3 regions of the Gordonia sp. w5E2 genome follow, and region 3 is predicted to be linked to each of the others. Evidence: predicted binding sites of a transcription regulator. Region 3 holds the regulator's gene; each other region holds the start of a gene.
What was found. Region 3 encodes LexA, which represses DNA repair genes until DNA is damaged. Its sites were predicted from a motif close to CGAACANNTGTTCG; they were not measured.
Positions count from the first base shown of each region.

Region 1: a site for LexA is predicted at 1,135-1,148, ahead of RND64_RS12810 (HNH endonuclease signature motif containing protein). Genes of this name have one in related genera too.
Region 2: a site for LexA is predicted at 968-981, ahead of RND64_RS10960 (HNH endonuclease signature motif containing protein). Genes of this name have one in related genera too.

Region 1 is NZ_CP144213.1:2,850,749-2,853,013, forward strand. It holds gene RND64_RS12810 (HNH endonuclease signature motif containing protein) at 1-1,106, opposite strand, end outside; gene RND64_RS12815 (mycothiol transferase) at 1,209-1,670, opposite strand; gene RND64_RS12820 (BatC protein) at 1,841-2,098, shown strand; gene RND64_RS12825 (cupin domain-containing protein) at 2,108-2,265, shown strand, end outside.
Region 2 is NZ_CP144213.1:2,420,406-2,422,670, reverse strand. It holds gene RND64_RS10970 (ArsR/SmtB family transcription factor) at 1-24, opposite strand, end outside; partial or broken gene RND64_RS23130 (sigma-70 family RNA polymerase sigma factor) at 109-342, shown strand; gene RND64_RS10965 (sigma factor-like helix-turn-helix DNA-binding protein) at 449-721, shown strand; gene RND64_RS10960 (HNH endonuclease signature motif containing protein) at 1,010-2,265, shown strand, end outside.
Region 3 is NZ_CP144213.1:2,159,193-2,161,457, reverse strand. It holds gene RND64_RS09860 (LysM peptidoglycan-binding domain-containing protein) at 1-70, opposite strand, end outside; gene lexA (transcriptional repressor LexA) at 387-1,034, shown strand; gene ptsP (phosphoenolpyruvate--protein phosphotransferase) at 1,079-2,265, opposite strand, start outside.

The sequences.
Region 1 (2,265 bases), 690 kb from region 3:
CTGGTGTGGTCACCGAACACCGCCAAATACTGGCTCGCCCCGGTCGAGGCGGCCATCTCGATCACATCACCGATCGGCAGCAGTGTTCCGGACGTGGTCTGCGCGATCCCCGCCTGCTCCTCCAACTCGCGCAGGCTGGTGGTGACGATCACCTGGATCGGCAACCCGCGATGAGTGTTGCCCAACATCCCTGATTCAAGTACTTGCTGCAGGAGTGCGGAGAAGGCGTCGTGGTTGCGTTGCGCGGGTGAGCGTTCATCACGCAGGGCGGCGGCCGCGACCTGCTCGGCGTTAGCGGTCGTGATCGGCCCGACCGGCGACTCCGGATCGTCCGGGTTATTCATGCCCGGTTTGGCCCACGCATCCAACACCGTGTCCAGGCGGGCGCGGGCGATCGGATCGAGGTCGGCGGTCAACCGCGACATCAACTGCGCGTTCTGCCGGTTCACCCACAGGCGGCGGCGGCGTTTGCGGTCTTTCGAGGTGGTCAGCGTCCCGTCAGGATCGAGATGCGCCAACAATCGTGATCCCAAATTGGTGATTTCGGCGGGCGTGAACTGGACCGCGTAGCCGGCCATCTGTGCTTCGGCGGCGGCTTTTGTCTCGGCCGAGACCTCACCGGGGATTGCCTCCAGCACTTCGAGCACCGCCCGCACATGTGCGCCGGCGACCCGACCCTCCACCACATAGCCGGCCAGCGTCGGGCACGACGGTGGCAGTCGGTCGCCGCAGATCGTGGTGAACGAGCCGGTCGCCGCGATCACCCGATGCCGCGCCGCCGGATCACCAATATGCAGACCCTGCCCCATGAAGTTCCGAACATCGCGGAAACCCAACGCGCGGGGCAGATCCCGGTCGGACGCTTCCACAATCAAGCGATCCGTCACCGCACCCGCAGTCCGCAACGCCAACCGTTCCGCTTCGACGGTGGCTTCCACCAGCGCGGCATCGGATACCAGCGACACATCGACGGCAGCCAACTCATCCAACACCGCGGCAAGACGTGACAGCTTCTCCGCCACCACCGCATCCGCAGACCCCACCGCAGCAGATCGCAAAGCCGAAGGCGCGCCACCGGCCCCAACGTCATTGCGATTGCTGTTCACGTTCCGCCACCCCCGCCCCGCGTCGTGTCGAATATGTGTTCTACACTACCCGGCAATACCGACAGCGTCGAGGAAAAATCGAAATAGCTTTCGATCGCGGATTCAGGCGCTCAACAGATCGCGGGTGATCTGAAGCTGGCCCAGGTGCTGGGCCAAGTCGTGTACGACATGCAGCACCACCCACTGAGGCGTGACGGTGTCGAGGTCGACCTTCGCGCGTGTTCCGCGTGCATCGCGGCCCGCAATTCCGTCGCGCACCATGCGCGTCGACCACACATCCATATCGGCGCGGACCTGCGCGATGCGTGTGACGAGATCATCGCGCGTTCCCGTCGCGTCGAACTCCCGCGACCGATCACGGGGCAGATCCATTCCGCACCCGAATGTTCCCAGCCACCAGCGGGCCATCTCGATGCAGTGGTGGACGATCGCATACGGCGCGTTGGAACCTGCGACCGGCAAGCTTCTGTTGAGGTCAGCATCGGTCACGCCGTCGAGCGCAGTCAGAACGCCGTCCCAGCATCGATCAGCGGTGTCGCGAGCGGCCTCAAACCAGAGATCCATCGCTATAGCGTGTCACGTTCGGATCGTCGTGATCTTGCAGGAACCGCCATCTCAGCGCAGTAACGAAGTTCGAGCCTCGTCGACGAATCCTCGTCAAGAGCGTGACATATCGACATAGTGGAGTGTGGAGTCGCAAACCGAGCGACTCCCAACGAGGAAAGGGTTTACCCATGGCACTCGACGACGACGACGACATCACCACCTCCAGCCCAGGGGGTGAAGGTCCTGCCGATGGCGGCTCGAATCCCGGCGGACACGACGGCGGCGCAGACGGCACCGCCTCACCCGGCGAAGGACCAGCCGACGGCGGCTCCAACCCCGGCGGACACGACGGCGGCGCAGACGGAACCGCCTCACCCGGCGAAGGACCAGCCGACGGCGGCTCCAACCCCGATGGCCACGACGGCGGCGCAGACGGCACCGCCTGAGTGACAAGCATGCTGAGCCGCTGCATAGCCACCGACCCCGACGTGTTCGCGCGTGACTACTGGGGCCGGCGACCTCTGCTCAGCCGTTCGGACGCGCTCCCCCGCGACTTCGACGATCTTCTCTCGCCGCGCAGCGTCGACGAGTTGATCGCCGAGCGCGGGGTGCG
Region 2 (2,265 bases), 260 kb from region 3:
GGCGATTGCGACGAAGACGGACACTCATAAATGGTAACTGACTAGTTACCAAATGTCGGGTGTCTTTGTGGAAGGGGCAGCGAGCGGCGACTGCCATGGGGTGGCGATGTGCAGGCCGATGCGGTGAGTGAGGCGTCCGAGCAGTATCGCCGAGAGCTGACCGGGTACTGCTATCGCATGTTGGCGTCTCCGTTTGATGCTGAGAACGCGGCGCAGGAGACGATGATGCGGGCGTGGCAGCACGCCGATCGATTCGACCCCGCCAAAGGCTCTAACCAGTCATGGTTGTACAAGATCGCCACCAACGTGTGTTTGGACGCTCTGCGCGGCTTTCGTCGACGGACCCGCTCGATGGACCTGAGCGGGCCGCGTGAGCCGGGTCCCGACATCGGCTCGGCACTGCCTGAGGACCATTGGGTGCTGCCGATCGCCGATCGCCATGTGCTGCATGATGACAACGACCCACTGTCGGTCCATCTGCAGCGCGAAATCGCTGCGACTGGCGTTCGTGGCCGCTCTGCAACGGTTGACGCCGATGCAGCGAGCGACGGTGATCTTGCGCGACGTCTTGGGCTGGACTGCCAAGGAGGTCTCGGTCCTGCTCGAGTGCTCGAGCGGGGCGGTAACCAGTCTCCGACGAGCACGCGCCCGGCTGGCGGAGGGCCCCGTGGGCGCCGACACGGTCGATCTCGCCGAGGTCGACCGGGCCGGCTTGCTGTAACGATCACGTCCCGCCGCCGACGACGAACTACCACGCTGTGGCGCTAAATGTTTGGCAACTATCGCCACGGAGAACCGTGCCGCCGTCGCGTTATCGGCGATCACGAGCATCCTTGGCACCTCGAGTTGTTCAACGCCGCAACGCTGGACCGAAAAATGGGTGGTCGGGACTCGGCGAGACGCGTGTCCACAAGGTCGAAAAATTGTTCGAGAATTCCTCGACGCTGTCGGTATTGTCGGGTAATGTAGAACACATATTCGACGCGACGTGGGGCGGGGGTGGCGGCACGTGAACAGCAACAGCAATGGCGTTGGGGCCGGTGGTGCGCCTTCGGCTTTGGCTACCGCTGCGGTGGGGTCGGCGGATGCGGTGGTGGCGGAGAAGCTGTCACGTCTTGCCGCGGTGCTGGATGAGTTGGCTGCCGTCGATGTGTCGTTGGTGTCGGACGCGGCGCTGGTGGAAGCCACCGTGGAGGCCGAACGCCTGGCGTTGCGGACTGCGGGCGCTGTCACCGATCGGTTGATTGTGGAGGCCTCCGACCGGGACCTGCCCCGCGCGTTGGGTTTCCGCGATGTTCGCAATTTCATGGGGCATGGTCTGCATATTGGTGATCCGGCTGCGCGGCATCGGGTGATCGCTGCGACCGGGTCGTTCACCACGATCTGCGGCGACCGACTGCCACCGTCGTGTCCCACCCTGGCCGGCTATGTCGTAGAGGGTCGGGTCGCGGGCGCGCACGTGCGTGCGGTGTTGGAGGTGTTGGAGGCGATCCCTAGTGAGGTGTCGGCCGAGACGAAAGCTGCCGCCGAAGCACAGATGGCCGGCTACGCGGTCCAGTTCACGCCCGCCGAAATCACCAATTTGGGTTCACGATTGTTGGCGCATCTCGATCCTGATGGCACGCTGACCACCGCGAAGGACCGCAAACGTCGACGTCGCCTGTGGGTGAACCGACAGAACGCGCAACTCATGTCACGGTTGACTGCCGACCTCGATCCGATCGCCCGCGCCCGACTCGATACGGTGCTCGACTCGTGGGCCAAACCCGGCATGAACAACCCGGATGATCCGGAGTCGCCTGTCGGTCCGATCACCACCGCTAACGCCGAGCAGGTCGCGGCAGCTGCCCTGCGTGATGAACGCTCACCCGCGCAACGCAACCACGACGCCTTCTCCGCACTCCTGCAGCAAGTACTCGAATCAGGGATGTTGGGCAACACTCACCGCGGGTTACCGATCCAGGTGATCGTCACCACCAGCCTGCACGAACTCGAAGCACAGGCAGGGATCGCACAAACCACGTCTGGAACACTGCTGCCCATCCAAGACGTGATCGAGATGGCCGCCTCTGCCGGTGCCAGCCAGTATTTGGCGGTGTTCGGTGAGCACACCAGCGTGCCGCTCTACCTGGGGCGGTCGAAGCGAATCGCGTCGCTGGGACAACGACTCGCCTCCTTTGCTTCACCCGGCGGGAAAATGTGTTCCGCCCCCGGCTGCAACCAGCCCGCTTCACGGGTGCAGATGCATCACGCAGCCAAAGACTG
Region 3 (2,265 bases):
GTGTTGCCGCGGATGCACTCGACGTGCTGGGAATCGTGCGGGTCACCGGGTTGGTCATCAAGCTGGTCATCGCTACCTCCAATGGTCGATCAAGCGTTCGATGAACTGATGTTCGAGTTCTACCAGAGGGGTCCGACAAAGTCCTGCGACACGTCGAACAAATGTTTGATGTTGTCAGTGGCCTCCGCTACTGTCGGCGCCAGACGATGGAAGAAAGACGCACCCCACCCCGCTTCACAGCAGCACCCGGTTCACAACAGCACCCGCTTCACACATCAGGAAGGACGGAACCGATGACAGAGAAGTCACGACGCGGCCCGTCGTCGCCCAAGGGCAACGGTCGCAGCGTCGAAGGCAAGAAGAGTGGAGGCGGCGAGGAGGCACCGATCCATCCGGCCGTCGCCGAGGCAACACTCACCGATCGCCAGCGTGGCGTCCTCGATGTGATCCGAAAGTCGGTGCGCGAGCGTGGATATCCGCCGAGCATCCGAGAGATCGGCGACGCCGTCGGCCTCACGTCCACGTCATCGGTCGCACACCAGTTGCGCACCCTCGAGCGCAAGGGCCTGTTGAAGCGCGACGCCAACCGTCCGCGGGCGGTCAACGTCTCCGAGGCTCCCGATGCACATCACTCCGATGCCATCAACGGAGATCTCCCGACCCCCACGTTCGTTCCGGTACTCGGCCGTATCGCGGCGGGCGGTCCGATTCTCGCTGAGGAGGCGGTCGAAGACGTCTTCCCGCTTCCGCGTGAGCTCGTCGGTGAGGGCTCGTTGTTCCTGCTCCGCGTCGTCGGCGAATCGATGATCGACGCCGCGATCTGCGACGGCGACTGGGTTGTCGTGCGTCAGCAGAATGTCGCCGACAACGGCGACATCGTCGCAGCGATGATCGACGGCGAGGCGACGGTGAAGACCTTCAAGCGCAAAGACGGCCACGTCTGGCTGATGCCGCACAATCCGCTCTTCGATCCGATCCCCGGAGACGACGCCGCCATCCTCGGCAAAGTCGTCACGGTGATGCGACGGGTCTGATGCGCCGAACGGGCCCCGCAGGTCGTTGACCAGCGGGGTCTGTGTCAGCCGTCGAGTTGCTCGGCGGCTGCGCGTCGGGCGAGTGCCGGACTCGAGGTGGCAAGTGCGGCAGCGGCGGCAGCCCGGCACTGCTCCATCGTCACCGTCGACAGCTTTGCTCCGACTGCGGGCGTCGCCGCCGGAGCCGCCGACAGCGAGGTGACTCCGAGCCCGACGAGCACACATGCGAGCGACGGGTCGGCCGCGGCCTCGCCACAGACTCCGACGGGTTTGCCCTGCTGGGCGCCGGCGGTCGCAACCTGCGAGATGAGTGCGAGCACCGCCGGTTGCCACGGGTCGGTGAGTTCGGCGAGTTCTGCCGACATCCGGTCGGCGGCCATCGTGTACTGGGTGAGGTCGTTGGTTCCGATCGACACGAAGTCGACCTCGGCCAGAATCGCCGGCGCCAGGATCGCCGCTGCCGGGATCTCGATCATCACGCCTGCCGTCAGACCACGCTGACGGACGAGTTCGGCGAACTGTGCGGCCTCCGCGGCCGTGGCGATCATCGGTGCCATGACCCACGGCGTCGTGCCGGACTCCTCTGCCGCGCGCGCAATCGCGTCGAGCTGAGTTCGCACGATGTCGGGGTGGTCGTCGCCGATGCGGTTGCCGCGTACGCCGAGTGCGGGATTCGCCTCGTCCGGGTGCTCGATGAAGGCCAGCGGCTTGTCCGAACCGGCGTCGAGCGTTCTGATGACGACTTTTTGGCCCGCGAACGCCTCGAACACGTCGCGGTACAGCCGCGTCTGCTCGTCCACATCGGGCTCATCCGCCCTGTCGAGAAACGCCAACTCGGTGCGGAACAGCCCGATGCCCTCGACTGGCGCATCGGCAGCGCTGCGCGCGGAGACGCCGTCGGCAACATTCGCGAGGATGGCGACGGCGGTGCCGTCGGCAGTCCGGCCGGGGCCACGCCACGCAGCAACAAGCGCGGCCTCCGCAACGCTGCGCTCGACGAGTTCACGCGCCTCGGCCCCCTCTGGTTCGACGGTGATCGACCCCGCGCCTCCGTCGAGCAAAACCATTGTGCCGCTGGTGATCTCACTAAGTCGCGCCACAGCGACCACGCACGGGATGCCCAACTGCCGCGCGATGATGGCGGTATGACTGGTCGGTCCGCCGAGACGCGTGGCCAGCCCGACGATCACCGCGGGATCGAGCCCGGCGGTATCCGCGGGAGCGAGGTCGT